2 regions of the Sporosarcina sp. NPDC096371 genome follow, and region 1 is predicted to be linked to the other one. Evidence: riboswitches for the same ligand, from Rfam matches in the RefSeq annotation. Region 1 holds a riboswitch; the other holds the start of a gene.
What was found. Region 1 has a riboswitch for lysine ahead of ACIQ0H_RS11310 (aspartate kinase). Riboswitches for the same ligand answer to the same signal wherever they lie in the genome.
Positions count from the first base shown of each region.

Region 1 (7,945 bases):
ATGGATGTTGTATTGCATTTCAAATCAGGGGAGTCCAAACTCCTTGCTGATTCAAGTTAAGCCTCCGGCGGATGTCACAGATTTTCAAAGGAGCTTTTCGAGCGTGCTCGAAAAAATCTGGACGCAATTACGCCAAGGCGTAATTGATTTGACATGTAACAAAGGCGAAATGGATAGAAAGTGGGGATGAAATGGAGTCACTACAAGTAGTCATTAAAGATAGTGTAGCAGTTGCAACGATTAATAGGCCGCCCGCGAATGCACTTTCACGTGGACTCATACTGGAAGTGAATGCACTCCTTGACAAAGTGGAAAACGATGATTCAGTAAGAGTAATTGTTCTTCACGGGGAAGGGAAGTTTTTCTCGGCAGGTGCAGATATTAAAGAATTTACATCGATTACATCAGGGGAAGAATTTTCGGAATTAGCTGCAAGTGGACAACAAGTATTTGAACGCTTAGAACGCTTTACTAAGCCGGTCATTGCTGCTATTCACGGCGCGGCACTTGGTGGAGGACTTGAACTAGCGATGGGCTGTCATATACGCATCGTTACAAAACAAGCAAAACTAGGATTGCCAGAATTGCAGTTAGGTCTCATCCCTGGATTTGCAGGGACACAACGTCTACCGCGCTATGTCGGTATGCCTAAAGCGGCGGAGATGTTGTTGACAAGTGAGCCAATCAGTGGGGAAGAGGCAGTTCGTCTTGGACTTGCAAACCATGCGTATGCAGATGAAGAGTTGCTGTCTAAAACGATGGAGCTTGCGAAAAAAATTGCGAAGAAAAGCCCTGTTGCAGTAAAAGCTGCACTGGAGATGTTGCAATATACAAAACCAGCTTCCTATTACGAAGGCGTCAAAGCAGAATCCGATGCGTTCGGAGAAGTTTTCGTCTCGGAAGATGCGAAAGAAGGAATCCAAGCATTCCTTGAAAAACGCCAACCTGTGTTCACGGGAAAATAATCAAAAGTTGAGGGGGTATGTAAGATGAATATTTATGTATTAGTAAAACGGACATTTGATACAGAGGAAAAAATTGCGATTACCAATGGTAAAATTGCCGATGATGGTGCGGAGTTTATCATTAACCCATATGACGAATATGCGATTGAAGAAGCCATTCAAGTGCGCGATGCACATGAGGGTGAAGTAACGGTCATTACAATCGGTGACGAGGATGCGGAGAAACAATTACGTACTGCACTAGCAATGGGGGCAGATAAAGCAGTCCTTATTAATACTGAAGATGATCTTGATGAGATGGATGAATTTACAGCTGCTAAAATTATCGCCGAATATTTGAAAGATAAAAAAGCAGATTTAATCCTTGCTGGAAACGTAGCCATTGACGGCGGGTCAGGACAAATTGGACCACGTGTGGCTGAACTTCTTGACATCAACTATGTAACTACTATTACGAGTCTAGACATCAACGGCACAACTGTGAAAATCGTTCGTGATGTTGAAGGTGATTCTGAAACGATTGTAACAGCGCTACCGCTTCTGGTAACTGCGCAGCAGGGTCTTAACGAACCACGCTACCCATCACTTCCGGGTATCATGAAAGCGAAGAAAAAGCCGCTAGATAAGCTTGAGCTGGATGATCTCGATTTGGATGAAGATGATGTAGCAGCGAAAACAGAAACGATTGAAGTGTATCTTCCACCGCAAAAAGCAGCGGGACGGGTTCTTGAGGGCGATATCGCTGATCAAGTAAAAGAACTTGTGAATCTATTAAATTCTGAAGCGAAAGTAATTTAAGGGGGTCTATACATGTCTAACAAAGTAGTAGTACTTGGGGAAGTGCGAGAAGGGGCATTGCGTAATGTGTCATTCGAAGTAATCGCGGCAGCGAAAAAGATTTCGGGCGGCGGAGAAGTAGTTGGCGTATTGCTTGGCGACGCTGTTCAATCACTTGCGGAAGAAATGATCCATTACGGTGCTGACCGTGTTATCACTGTGGAACATCCACATTTAAAACAATATACATCTGATGCATTCGGTCAGGCGTTTATGGCTGTTTACGAGCAAGAGAAACCGGGAGCTGTTGTGTTTGGTCATACAGCACTAGGGAAAGACTTGTCACCGAAAATCGCGAGTAAATTGGCGTCTGGTTTAATTTCAGATGTGACAGCTATCGAAGGTGAAGGCGATGATGCTGTGTTCATTCGCCCGATCTATTCTGGTAAAGCATTTGAAAAAGTGAAAAATAAAGAAGGACTACTGTTCATTACAGTTCGTCCGAACAATATTACGCCGCTTGAACAAGATGCGAGCCGTACAGGCGATGTGTCAGCTGTTTCCGCAGAGATTACTAGCCTTCGTTCAGTGATTGCTGAAGTGGTTCGGAAATCAACGGAGGGTGTTGACCTTTCTGAGGCGAAAGTTGTTGTCGCTGGTGGTCGTGGTGTGAAAAGTGCAGAAGGATTTGAGCCTTTACAAGAACTAGCAACGCTTCTGGGTGGGGCAATTGGGGCATCCCGTGGCGCATGTGACGCGGACTACTGTGATTATTCATTACAAATCGGTCAAACAGGTAAAGTAGTGACACCAGACTTGTATATCGCTGCGGGTATCTCAGGTGCCATTCAGCATATGGCGGGAATGTCTAACTCGAAAGTAATCGTTGCGATCAACAAAGATCCGGAAGCGAATATTTTCAAAGTTGCGGATTATGGAATTGTTGGCGACTTGTTTGATGTTATTCCGTTGATGATTGAAGAGATTAAAAAAATGAAGTGATTTTTCGGTGCCAGTTGCGTTCACGATTCATGGTCTTCGAATTGTGACAGCATCTGGCATTTGTTGCATAAGATAAAGCATATATTTAGCCCGCGCTATCACCGCGTGATATACTACGAACATAGTTATTAAAGGAGGAAATTTTACCATGGCAATTATTAATGCGACTGATCAGAACTTTGCTGAAAATATTAAAGAAGGACTCGTCCTTGTAGACTTTTGGGCACCTTGGTGTGGACCATGTAAAATGATCGCGCCAGTTCTTGAAGAATTAGATGGCGACATCGATGGGAAAGCGACAATTGTTAAAGTTGACGTTGACGACAACCAAGGAACTGCAAGTGACTATGGTGTTATGTCTATCCCAACGCTTATCCTTTTTAAAGATGGCGAAATGGTTGATAAAGTGGTCGGTTTCAAACCGAAAGATGCTCTTGCTGAATTGATCGAAAAACACGCGTAAATGAATAGAATAACCGGGTCCCTTCATTGGTACCCGGTTTTTTTGGTAGGTGACGGATATGAATGAGTTGATAGAGCAAAAACTAGCGATTTTACCAGAGTTGCCTGGCTGTTATTTTATGAAAGATAGGCAAGGAACAGTCATTTATGTTGGTAAAGCGAAAGTATTGAAAAATAGGGTACGTAGTTATTTTACGGGCAGCCATGATGGGAAAACGCAACGACTCGTAAGTGAGATTGAGGATTTTGAGTATATGGTCACTTCCTCCAACATTGAGGCGCTTGTTCTTGAATTAAATCTCATCAAACAGTACGACCCGAAATACAATATTATGTTAAAAGATGATAAGACCTACCCCTATTTGAAAATTACGGCTGAGCGCAACCCGAAATTAGTCATCACACGGAAAGTGAAGAAGGACAAAGGGAAATACTTTGGTCCATACCCGAATGCCTACGCAGCGGGGGAGACGAAAAAGTTACTAGACCGACTCTATCCGTATCGGAAATGCCAGACGATGCCGGACCGTGTTTGTCTTTACTATCATATCGGTCAGTGTTTAGCGCCATGTATTAATGAAATCGATCAGGAAATTTATAAAGAAATGGTGGATGACATTAGTCGTTTCCTTAATGGTGGCTATAAAAGTGTCAAAAAAGAATTGACCGAGAAAATGTCTTCCGCGGCAGAAAATCTCGAGTTTGAGCGGGCAAAAGAGTATCGTGACCAGATTGCCAATATTGAAGCGGTTATGGAGAAACAGGCCATGACGATGAATGATTTTACGGATCGGGATATTTTTGGCTACTCAGTCGACAAAGGGTGGATGTGTGTCCAAGTATTTTTTGTTCGGCAAGGGAAATTAATTGAACGGGATGTATCGTTGTTTCCGCTTTACCAAGCCCCTGAGGACGAACTGTTAACTTTCATCGGTCAGTTTTACGGAAAATCTGAACATCTACTGCCGAAGGAAATCCTTTTACCGGAAGGGATTGACAGCGAATTAGTGCGTCAATTGCTAAATGTCAATGTGTTTATTCCGCAACGTGGGAAAAAGAAATCGCTTGTCGACCTTGCGATTAAAAATGCGGAAATGTCATTGGGGGATAAGTTCCAGCTAATCGAACGGCAGGAACAACGAACGATTGGTGCGTGTGAAGAACTTGGTCATGCGATGAATATCGCGATACCGCTCCGTATTGAGGCGTTCGATAACTCTCATACGTACGGTTCTGACCCTGTCTCCGCAATGGTATCGTTCATCGATGGTAAACCGAATCGCAAAGATTATCGGAAATATGTGACGAAAACGGCTGCTGCACATGATGACTACGGTGCAATGCGTGAGGTTGTCAGAAGGCGTTATAGCCGCGTGTTGACGGATGATTTGCCGTTACCTGATCTAATCGTCATTGACGGTGGGAAAGGGCATATGGAGGCAGCGCGGGAAATTATTGAGGATGAGCTTGGCTTATCCATTCCGATTGCTGGACTCGCGAAAGATGACAAGCACCAGACTGCGCAATTATTATACGGCAATCCAATTGACATGATTCCGTTAAAAAGAACAAGTGAAGCCTTTTATTTATTACAACGGATACAGGATGAAGTGCACCGATTTGCCATTACATTCCACCGGCAACGTCGTGAAACGAATTCATTAACGTCCGCGCTCGATGGATTACCGGGGGTTGGACCAAAAAGGAAGCAGCAGTTGTTAAAACATTTTGGTTCGGTGAAAAAGATTCGGGAGGCGACTGCGGAAGCCATGCAGCAAGCAGGTCTGCCCGGGGCTGTCGCTGAGGCGGTAGAAAAGTATTTTCGTGATGAGGTATTGCAACAAAAAGAATAATGTGATAGAGTGAATGCACTGAATTTTTTCACTTACAATTGAATATGTAGTGAGGATAGAGGCGCGGATGCTAATAGTACATTTCCAGAAGGCGACAGCCTAGAGAAGGGAATCGAAAGGGGTACTCGCCGAAGCGGACAAATCGACTGTCACGATTGTTTTGCTGGATTTCCATTGAAGAAGTGGGAATCTGTCAGGTATCAACTGCCTGGAGAGCTATCCGTACGGAGCATCTTTTTAGTGATGGCTCCAATCGGACCCGGCTCTCAAATTTATTGAGGGCCGTTTTTGCGTTCAGGGGAAAGACGGAGGAATGGATAATGGAACGTATCGTAATGAAATTCGGAGGCACTTCAGTCGCAAATCCGGAGAGAATTGCACGCGCTGCACAACTAGTAATTGGTGAAGTCAATCGAGGGAAGCAAGTAGCTGTAATCGTCTCAGCAATGGGGAAAACAACGGATGAACTGCTGACACTTGCCCGGGAAATAAATCCGACACCAGGTCGCCGTGAGCTAGATATGTTGCTGGCAACAGGTGAACAGGTGACGGCATCCCTTCTAGCAATGGCAATTGCCGCAGAAGGAGTAGAGGCGCGATCTTATACAGGTTGGCAGGCAGGTGTCACGACAGAGTCTGTTCATGGTAATGCGCGCATTGAGCAAGTGCATGCGGATAGAATTGTATCTGCCCTTGAAGCGGGAGCTGTGACGGTGATTACAGGCTTTCAGGGTGTTGATGATAGCGGTGAGTTGACAACGCTTGGTCGTGGGGGTTCTGATACAAGTGCTGTTGCAGTTGCGATTGCGCTGGAAGCCGCAGTTTGCGATATTTATACGGATGTTGAAGGCGTGTTTACAACGGATCCAAGGTTGATTGGAAATGCTAGAAAGTTGGAAGAGATATCATACGATGAAATGCTTGAAATTGCTAATCTAGGTGCTGGAGTACTCCACCCGAGAGCAGTTGAGTTTGCTAAGAATCATCAAATGCCTCTACGAGTTAGACCGGCGCATATGGACGGAGAAGGAACCATCATCAAGGAGGAAATTGATTTGGAAAACAATTTAATTGTACGGGGTATTGCTTTTGAGCGGGATATCGTTCGGATTACAGTCATGTACGACATTCCGCACAATGGTTCGCTCGCCAATATATTCACGGCACTTGCGCAACAGCATGTGAACGTCGATATCATTGTCCAGACGATTCGGGAGGATGCACAACCCTCTGTGTCATTTTCTATCAAAAAAGAAGATTTCGCCGAAGCGATCAACGTGCTAGAATCCAATAAAGAATCCCTCGGATACCGTCGTGCAGATTTTGAAGTTGGATTGGCGAAAGTTTCGATTGTGGGCAGTGGAATGGTGTCTAACCCAGGTGTTGCGGCGAATATGTTCGATATTTTGCGTCACGCAGACGTTCCCGTGAAGATGGTTAGTACATCGGAAATTAAAGTATCCGTTGTGATTCCGGAACCTGACATGGAGAAAGCGGTAGCTGCCCTTCATGAGCAATTCGCATTGGATAAGGCTCTATAAAATAATGAAAAAAAGATGCATCCATTTATGGATGCATCTTTTTTATACGTCAATCTTCGTTTTCAAATCCCATTTCACATGGAAGAGAACTTGTCCTTTTTGAGAATTTACTTCTCCGTAACATTCGGTAAGAAGTCCATTCAATTTTTGGTATTGTTCTGCCAGAAAGCCGGCTTCTAATTGAAAAGATCTGTTCTGAATAATTATTTCATCCACATTATTCATTGTGTAAAAAGCCTCGTCTTTAATTTCTTTTTCAAGAGAAAGGGTTCCCCAACTTGCTTCTTGAAAGAACACAGGGATCTCTTCAATGTTGAAAACAGGAAACTTTCTCGCTACTTCCTTTCCTGCCCAGTAGAGGATTTCACCTTGGTGAGCACCCAAAATGCTGGGTAAGACATGATCGCGTAAAATTTCATGGCCGAAGCGAGTCGGCGAATCGTATGTAGTATTTTCCAATCGACTATGCAATCCTTTCGGATGAAAATAAATGGTATTCTATTTTATTGCGAAATTTCTTCTATAAGAAACAAATCAAAATACCACATCGTCTTGACCTCTTTAAAACAGAGGAGTACAATGGACATGTTCTAATATTGTACCACGAGGAGGGAAACCGTCAATGATTGCTTCGTGTCAAAACGATGACATCATCTTGATCGTTAACCTCAGTAATAAGGGAGGGTAAAAGACTTGTCGAGAGAATCAGATTTTTACTTACGTCGTCTACACTCATTGCTCGGAATTATTCCGGTTGGGCTTTTTGTTGCCCAGCATTTGGTTATTAACCATTTTGCAACGCGCGGCGAAGAAGCGTTCAACACCGCATCTAACTTTATGGGGAGCCTACCATTCGTACTATTCTTAGAATGGTTTATCATCTACATCCCACTTATGTTCCATGCGTTTTACGGCCTGTACATAGCTTTTACAGCGAAAAATAACGTACAACGCTACGGTACTTTCCGCAACTGGATGTTCATGTTGCAACGTACGACAGGTGTATTCCTTGTCATCTTCATTGCATGGCACATCTATGAAACAAGAATTCAGAAAGCATTGGGCACTGAAGTAGACTTCAATATGATGGCTAATATTTTAGATAACCCATTCATGCTTGCGTTCTACATTGCTGGTGTGATCGCAGCAACGTTCCACTTGGCGAACGGCCTATGGTCATTCTTAGTTACTTGGGGACTTGCACAATCACCACGCTCACAAAAAATCGTTACTTACGTTACAATTGTAGTGTTCTTAGTACTTGCTACAATCGGTGTCCAAGCACTACTTGCATTTGTTTAATTTGCAAATGATTTAACTTGAAATAATGAGATCACTGATAATT
Region 1 is NZ_JBIWFE010000003.1:539,391-547,335, forward strand. It holds gene ACIQ0H_RS11285 (enoyl-CoA hydratase) at 192-965, shown strand; gene ACIQ0H_RS11290 (electron transfer flavoprotein subunit beta/FixA family protein) at 990-1,763, shown strand; gene ACIQ0H_RS11295 (electron transfer flavoprotein subunit alpha/FixB family protein) at 1,776-2,744, shown strand; gene trxA (thioredoxin) at 2,893-3,207, shown strand; gene uvrC (excinuclease ABC subunit UvrC) at 3,266-5,059, shown strand; lysine riboswitch at 5,108-5,286, shown strand; gene ACIQ0H_RS11310 (aspartate kinase) at 5,380-6,600, shown strand; gene ACIQ0H_RS11315 (YslB family protein) at 6,643-7,059, opposite strand; gene ACIQ0H_RS11320 (succinate dehydrogenase cytochrome b558 subunit) at 7,294-7,902, shown strand.

Region 2 (7,945 bases), on a different contig from region 1:
ATCTTAATCGTGTCGCCACCCCCACTGCCTGAACTGCCACCGTCCGCATCTTCACCTGTACCACATCCTGCCAATAGGCCAACTGCAAGGGTAGCTGTAGCAAATACGCTTGCGAATTTTTTAAATTTCATTTAAAATCCCCCTTTGTTTAAAAATTCCGATAACTCTAAGCGTAGTGCTTTGAATCCTCAGTCTTCCCCCCATATGTTCATTTTCAAAAGCAAGAATCGATTGTTTACTACTTTCATATTGTTTTAAATCTTATTGCTAGTATATATAAATGACTGACTATTGTCAAAACATCTTTTTATCCAAAAAATCGCATTTCCACAAAAAAAGAAACGATGAAATTTCATCGTTTCTCATTGTTTATCATTATACTGATAGCTGAGCTGCTGTTTTTTTCGCATTTATCGTCCAAACAGAAAACAGAACGATAAGAATAATAATTACAGCAACAAGGCCAAGCCACACGGAACCTGTAATGCCCAAAATGATATAACCAGTAGCAGCTATTAGCGCACTAATGATCGCATAAGGTAACTGAGTTGTCACGTGAGCCATTAGGTTACTACCCGCACCCGTGGATGACAGGATAGTTGTATCCGATATCGGTGAACAATGATCGCCGAAAACTGCCCCAGCCAGAACTGCTGCTAATGCTGGTAATAACATTTCCGGTGCAGCATCAATCATAATGGTCCCAGCAATCGGTAATAGAATCCCGAAAGACCCCCATGATGTCCCTGTGGCAAATGCCATCAGCCCGGCAAGAACGAAAATGATCACTGGTAAAAACGCGACTGGTAGGTCTGCATTCATTACAACTTCAGACAAGTAAGCCCCTGTATCTAGTACTGCGATTAAATCCGTCAATGCCCATGCAAAAACGAGTATTAGAATAGCCGGCATCATCGCATTCACACCACTCACGAATGCACGAATCATCAGCTGTACACTAGCCGTCTCATTCTGTTTCATCTGCATACTATAGAGAAGTGCAGCAACCACAGTTCCAGCCACTCCGCCTGTAAGCAACGACAACGGTACGTCCGTATTTTCAAAAATCGTCCAAATGCTCATCGATCCACCAGCCTTATAGCCGGTCCAGAACATCATCGAAAATGTCACAACCACAAGTGTTACAATTGGCGCCACAAGATCACGTACACGCCCATGTCCATGCACAGGAAAATCCTCCTTCAATTGACCTGGAATTTCCTTATCAGGATCAAATAACTGTCCCTTGTCTGTCGCAAGTCGCTCATGCTTCTTCATTTCAAACAGATCGACATCCGTCCATGCAAAGAAGAAGACCATTGCAAGTGTTGCCACAACGTAAAAATTCATAGGTGCCATCATGATAAAGGCGGATAATGGAGAATAACTGATTGCCGCAGCCCCTCCAAAAATAAGTGCCATTTGTCCGATTAAAAAAGCTCCCCAGCTAGAAATGGGAGAAATCGAACAAATCGGTGCTGACGTTGAATCAATAAAATAAGCCAATTTCGCACGGGAAATCTTATGCTGATCCGTTATCGGACGAGCTATCTGCCCAACCGCTAATGCATTGAAATAATCATCCACGAAGATAGCAATCCCCAAAACTACTGTTAATAATTTTGCTCCACGCTTTGTTTTAATACGACTTACAGCCCATTCCGCAAATGCTCTACTACCGCCGGATAGACTAACAAATGCCGTTATGACACCGAGTAAAAGAATAAATAACATGATATAAATATTATACGTATTTAATTCTCCTCCATCCCAGAAAGAGACGATCATGCCGTTCCATAAATTCTTTACAGATTCACCTGGCGAAAATGATGCTGCTAGTACAGCCGCAGCGACAATTCCCGACCCAAGTGATAACAATACTCGTTTCGTCGCCAATACCATGCCAATGGCAATGAGTGGCGGTAAAATTGAAACCCAAGTTCCTATCATCCTATAATCCTCCATATTGTTGGGTTGAGGCCCTTCATCAGAGAATAAAAAAACCGGCTCCTATCGACACTTGGGTAAGTGTATCAGGAAGCCGGCCTTATCTACGTTTCGTTTGTTGGATAAATATACTTGCTTATCTAACGTACGACTTGTAGCTCATCATACATCAAAAAGACGTATGACAGTGCTATTCCTATTCGGAATAACCCCAGCCTGATGGACTCGACAATCCCATCAAACTTCGGCAAAGCTTCCTTTTACATACGGTCATAGATGTCAATCTCGCGTGTGTGACTGATAAGCAATGCAGCCTCTACCCAATCGGTATTTTAATTACTATACTAGCCTATCAATAATCTCGAACACTTTCAAGTCTTATCACTTCTGATCCGGCAGTTTGACCGGAATCTCTATATTAGGCGCGGCATTTCCTCCATTACTGAATACCGGTGGAACAGTTCCCTTGATAATCGTCATTGCAACTGGAATTTTCTGTACCACTTCACTTTTCCGCGAGGCAAGCGGCACGATAATTTGAACATTTACCGTCACGACCACATTCACTTCGACAACTGCACTGTTAATCCCAAATTCAGTAATGGTTGATTCAATATCAGTATGCACGTCACCAATGATATGAAAGCGGATTGGGATTTTCGGCCCTAGGTTACCAAGCAGCGGAATTTTCAGTGCCTGCGCCAGTGGTACAAAAAAGACCACTGCTCCTTGACCTTCCATGGCTTCAGGGTCATATTCAAGATTGTCTTGCATCGGCAACATGTCAAGATTCCCTGTTTCAGCCTGCTTCAAATAATTGGCGACTAATGCATGTATATCCCCCATCACTCGGTTGGTTGCATCACTATTAATAGAGATAGCTCCAGAAGTATCATTGGGGATTGGTGCAAAAATCTCATCGTTACTTGGCAATTTTAACTCCTTTGATTTGAGTGCTTGATTTATGACATGAGCAGCGATATTCGTTGTTTGCACTTCCGCATAATCACTATAAATTGGGGTGAGTCTCATATTTACTATGTATAAGAACAAGGCAATTGCGACTAAAGTAGTTGGGATAAGGAGCGGTAAAAACTTTCGTTTCTTTTTCCTCGATTTTCGAGTAACTTGCGAGTTAAATTTCAAAACGACTCCTCCTGCTGTTACGTTATGCAGAAAAGGAGCCGTATATTCATTTATTCAGTTCCATACCATACCAACCTAACACATCTCTGATCAATTCAGGCATGCAGTAGTCTTTCTTTGCCTGTTGAAAAGAAGGGAAGAAAAAGCCAAATGTAAACATATCCAGTGTAGCTACTGTATACGCCTGTCCTGAGACAACTTCACGGTTTCCTGCGTACAGTTTGCCATGTCGATTTTTATACAGTCGCTCATGCATCATTGCCCCCATGAGCGTACCACGGAAACCCAGTCCCTTTATTTCAATTCGCGGCCATTCTTCATTCAAAGACAACTCATAAATCTCTAATAACTCTGTACCATCTAATGTGATGATACAAGGGTTTATAGGGTGTGGAAGTAGGGTATGTAAACTTTCCCTCGTGACCCAACCTTTTTCTAGGCCTCCAAGGAAAATACCAGCGTTAAACAACGCACAATCCGCTTGTGTATACGCAATTAGTGCCCGACCAAAAAAGGAAGCTAACGGGCTCGGACCAAATAAGTTTTGTGGCAACGGCTCGGAATTATAGAATACTTTTTCCGCCATTGCCTGCTTTCCCGATTCAATAAGTGCATTCACTTGCTGAATATCTTCTTCAGTCCGCGTAAGTTGATCCGACCTGTAAAGCTCCGCAGTCATATCCATCACTTTTTTCGCTTGGACGTCCACATGCACCGTCACATGCCCAACATATTCCCCGTATTTCCCCGTAGCCGCTAGCAACGTATCGCCTACCAACTTGCCTTCGTGAAACAGGTGGTGTGTGTGCGCCCCAAAAAGCACATCGATTTCAGGGCATTCCATCGCGAGTTTTTCATCTTCTGTAATCCCCATATGCGACAGACAAACGACTAGATCCGTTTCCCCTACAATGGACTTAGCAATCCGTTTCAATTCCTGCCGTGGCGACGTCACTTCCCAACCTAGCTTCGAATAGAACGTCGTGTACTGCGCTGTCGCGCCGATGACGCCTATCCTTGTCCCCTGTCCTGTGACGTAGATTGTGTAAGGCAACGCCCATGACGGACGCTCTCCATCTTGTTCAAATAAATTACCAACAATCACCTTAAATTTGGCATCTTTATATAAGGAAGAAAGTGCTTCTTGCGACATGGTAATTCCTTCGTTGTTGCCAATCGTGACCGCATCAAAACCCGCCTCGTTCAATAAACGGATATTCCCTTGCCCATTTGTCCCTTCCGTAAAAGGGTGTGAGCGATCGACGTAATCCCCGATATCGACTACATAACAAGCCTCTCCATTGGTCAAATGCTCCCGCTTTTTATCGCATAAAAAGCGGCTCATTTGCGGCCAGTTTTCAAAGTGACTATGTACATCATTTGTATGATAAAAGTGAATCGTTTCCATTTTACTTATCGTAACTCACCCCCAAATTCCGTCGATAATCGAACGGATCCCTAAGATTAACAAAATGATTCGCAAAGCCAATACGAGTGTTTCTGACTTCATTTTTTGATTTAACATGGCTCCAATTTTTGCTCCGATATAAGCTGCTGGAACGACCGGAATGACGTACAGCCATGGCACGTTCCCCAGCGATATATGAGTGACCGAGTTCACAATCGCCGACAAGAATACCATGAACATCGATGTCCCTACGGCAACGTGTGGAGGGAATAAGAATAGCAGAATCATTGCCGGCACCATAATGGAGCCTCCCCCAATGCCGAATAATCCTGATGCAAAACCAACACCGAATGTGAGAAGTAAAGCAAACCACACGGGATAGCCAAACACAAACGTCTCTCCAGAACGGTCCGTGAATGTTCTTTTTTTACCATGATCGACAAACCATCTAACCGGTTTTAAATATTTTCGGACTAATAACAATGTCGATAAAATAATCAGTAGTATTCCGAAGTACAAATTAAATGACGGTAAATCGAGCCCTTTATTCACAAATGCTCCAAGGAGCGTCCCTGGAATACTGCCTGCAAAAAAGATCAAACCACTTCTGTAATCGATGGTTTTTGCTTTCATATAGGAAAGCGTAGAAGCAAGTCCTATTGCAATCATCATAATCACGGAAAGACCAACGACTGTTTGCGGGGTAATCCCATCAATCAGCCCTAAAGTGATACCAATAAAAAGGGTGACTGGCACGAGAATCACGCCACCACCTAGGCCAACAAGCGCCCCTATAATTCCTGATGCAAGACCAATAATGGCCAAAATAAGATATTCCATTAAAATTCTCCCTCAAAAAAGTTGAGCTGTTTCGGCGTCAGACTTTCGTAGTTGATGTTAAGCATTTTTTGAAATTGCTGCGCATTTTGTGCTGCATGTCCGCCGGAGTTATTATTAAAAATAACGAATACTTCCTTTGTTTCAGCTTGTAATTTTTCTACAGCTAGCTGTATTTCTTTCAATTCAGCCTCATTGTAATGATATAAGTACCTCACCTTCCGCCACGCCTGATCATCGCCGGTTGTATTGCGCCATCCTTGGGTATTACGACCGTGTAGGCGAACGAGCACTTTATCTGGCCGAGTCGCGTCCGCTACAAGCGGTATACTCCCTTCACCAGCCTGCGGTTCATCACAAACGGAATGGATAGCATTCAAACTGCGCAAAAACAGTAGTGTCTTTTTCTTAAATTCAAGTGAATACCATGACTGATGTCTAAATTCTATGGCGATATCGAAGCCACCCAATTTATCGCAAATGAACCGAATTTCATCGACATTGTCCTTCGTACAATCAAACCAAGGCGGAAATTGAACAAGGATCATCGCTAGCTTCCCCGCCTCTTGTAACGGTGTAACCGACAATCGAAATAAGTTGTACATCTCATCGACCGATTCATATGGCAGTGGTTCGCGATTATGCCCAGTCATCCCTTGATAAGCTTTGACAACAAAACGGAAATTATCCGGTGTTTCGGCCATCCATTTCCTAATATTGCGTTCCGGTTGGATTGCATAGAAGGTAGCATCTAGTTCGACAATTGGAAAGTGAGCACTGTAGTCGAGTAACTTTTCCTTTGCTGTTGAAGACGGATCGTAAACAGCCGGATGGTCCCCCCAGCCTGTCAATCCAATCTGAATCATCCCGCTCACCCCCTTTCAAATGCTTCGTTATTAGTATTTTAACATATGCCGATGACATTTTTACGTTAATGCCGACTGAATGCTGTGAATGTAGTGAACTCGGACGCTCTTGGAAACTAGGCTACCTTTTCATAATCTTCACTACCCAACTTTCACTGAACGACAAAAAACCGGTCACTAGGACCGGTTTTCCATGTAATAGATTATCCGATAGAACCTTCCATCTCAAACTTGATGAGACGGTTCATTTCTACAGCATATTCCATTGGCAATTCTTTTGTAAATGGTTCGATGAAGCCCATAACGATCATTTCAGTTGCTTCTAGCTCAGGAATTCCGCGGCTCATCAAGTAGAAGAGCTGCTCCTCCGAAACTTTCGATACTTTCGCTTCGTGCTCAAGTGACACATTATCATTGAGGATTTCGTTATATGGAATCGTATCTGATGTTGATTTATCATCCATAATTAACGTATCACACTCGATATTCGCACGTGCACCGTCCGCTTTACGACCAAAGTGAACGATACCGCGATATGTTACTTTCCCGCCGTGTTGTGAAATCGATTTAGAAACGATTGTTGAAGAAGTGTTTGGTGCAAGGTGATGCATTTTCGCGCCTGCATCTTGGTGTTGCCCTTTACCAGCAAGTGCAATCGATAATGTCATACCACGTGCACCTTCACCTTTAAGGATGACTGCTGGGTATTTCATCGTCAATTTCGAACCGATGTTTCCATCAATCCATTCCATTGTTGCGTTTGCATCACAAACTGCACGTTTCGTTACAAGGTTGTAAACGTTGTTTGCCCAGTTTTGGATTGTCGTATAACGGCAATACGCATCCTTTTTGATGATGATTTCAACAACCGCACTATGAAGTGAGTTTGTTGTGTAAACAGGTGCTGTACATCCTTCGACGTAGTGCACGCTTGCGCCTTCATCAACAATGATAAGTGTACGCTCGAACTGCCCCATGTTTTCCGAATTAATCCGGAAATATGCTTGAAGTGGCGTATCTACTTTAATACCTGGTGGTACGTAGATGAATGATCCACCCGACCAAACAGCTGAGTTCAAAGCAGCAAACTTATTATCAGAGTTCGGAATGATTGTTCCCCAATGTTTCTTGAACAATTCTTCGTTTTCTCTAAGCGCTGAATCTGTATCTTTGAAGACAATACCTAGATCTTCAAGGTCTTGCTTCATGTTGTGGTAAACAACTTCTGATTCGTATTGTGCTGAAACACCTGCAAGGTATTTCTGTTCCGCTTCAGGAATTCCCAGTTTATCAAACGTACGCTTGATCTCTTCCGGTACTTCATCCCATGAACGTTCAGTTCCTTCAGATGGTTTAACATAGTAAGTAATCTCATCAAATTTAAGTGAGTTAAGATCTCCACCCCATTGAGGCATTGGCATTTTGTAGAACAATTCCAATGACTTTAGGCGGTAATCCAACATCCACTGCGGCTCGTTCTTCATGCTTGAAATTTGTTCCACGATTTCACGTGTCAAACCACGTTCCGAACGGAAAACTGATACGTCTTTATCCGCAAAACCATATTTGTAATCGCCGATATCCGGCATCTTTTTAGCCATTATAATTCCTCCGTTCCTTTAATCTGTTGAATCGGTATCATTTCCGACTCCCTTTTCCATCGCTTTCCACGCAAGTGTCGCACACTTGATGCGTGCAGGGAATTTCGCCACACCCGCAAGTGCCTCGATATCCCCCAAGT
Region 2 is NZ_JBIWFE010000005.1:301,690-309,634, reverse strand. It holds gene ACIQ0H_RS15305 (ABC transporter substrate-binding protein) at 1-131, opposite strand, end outside; gene ACIQ0H_RS15300 (Na+/H+ antiporter NhaC family protein) at 376-1,950, opposite strand; lysine riboswitch at 2,095-2,274, opposite strand; gene yunB (sporulation protein YunB) at 2,329-3,093, opposite strand; gene ACIQ0H_RS15290 (bifunctional metallophosphatase/5'-nucleotidase) at 3,140-4,501, opposite strand; gene ACIQ0H_RS15285 (sulfite exporter TauE/SafE family protein) at 4,517-5,341, opposite strand; gene ACIQ0H_RS15280 (DUF72 domain-containing protein) at 5,341-6,204, opposite strand; gene sufB (Fe-S cluster assembly protein SufB) at 6,408-7,805, opposite strand; gene sufU (Fe-S cluster assembly sulfur transfer protein SufU) at 7,824-7,945, opposite strand, start outside.
Region 2: it holds a riboswitch for lysine, as region 1 does, so the genes downstream of both, ACIQ0H_RS15300 (Na+/H+ antiporter NhaC family protein) here and ACIQ0H_RS11310 (aspartate kinase) in region 1, are expected to answer to the same signal.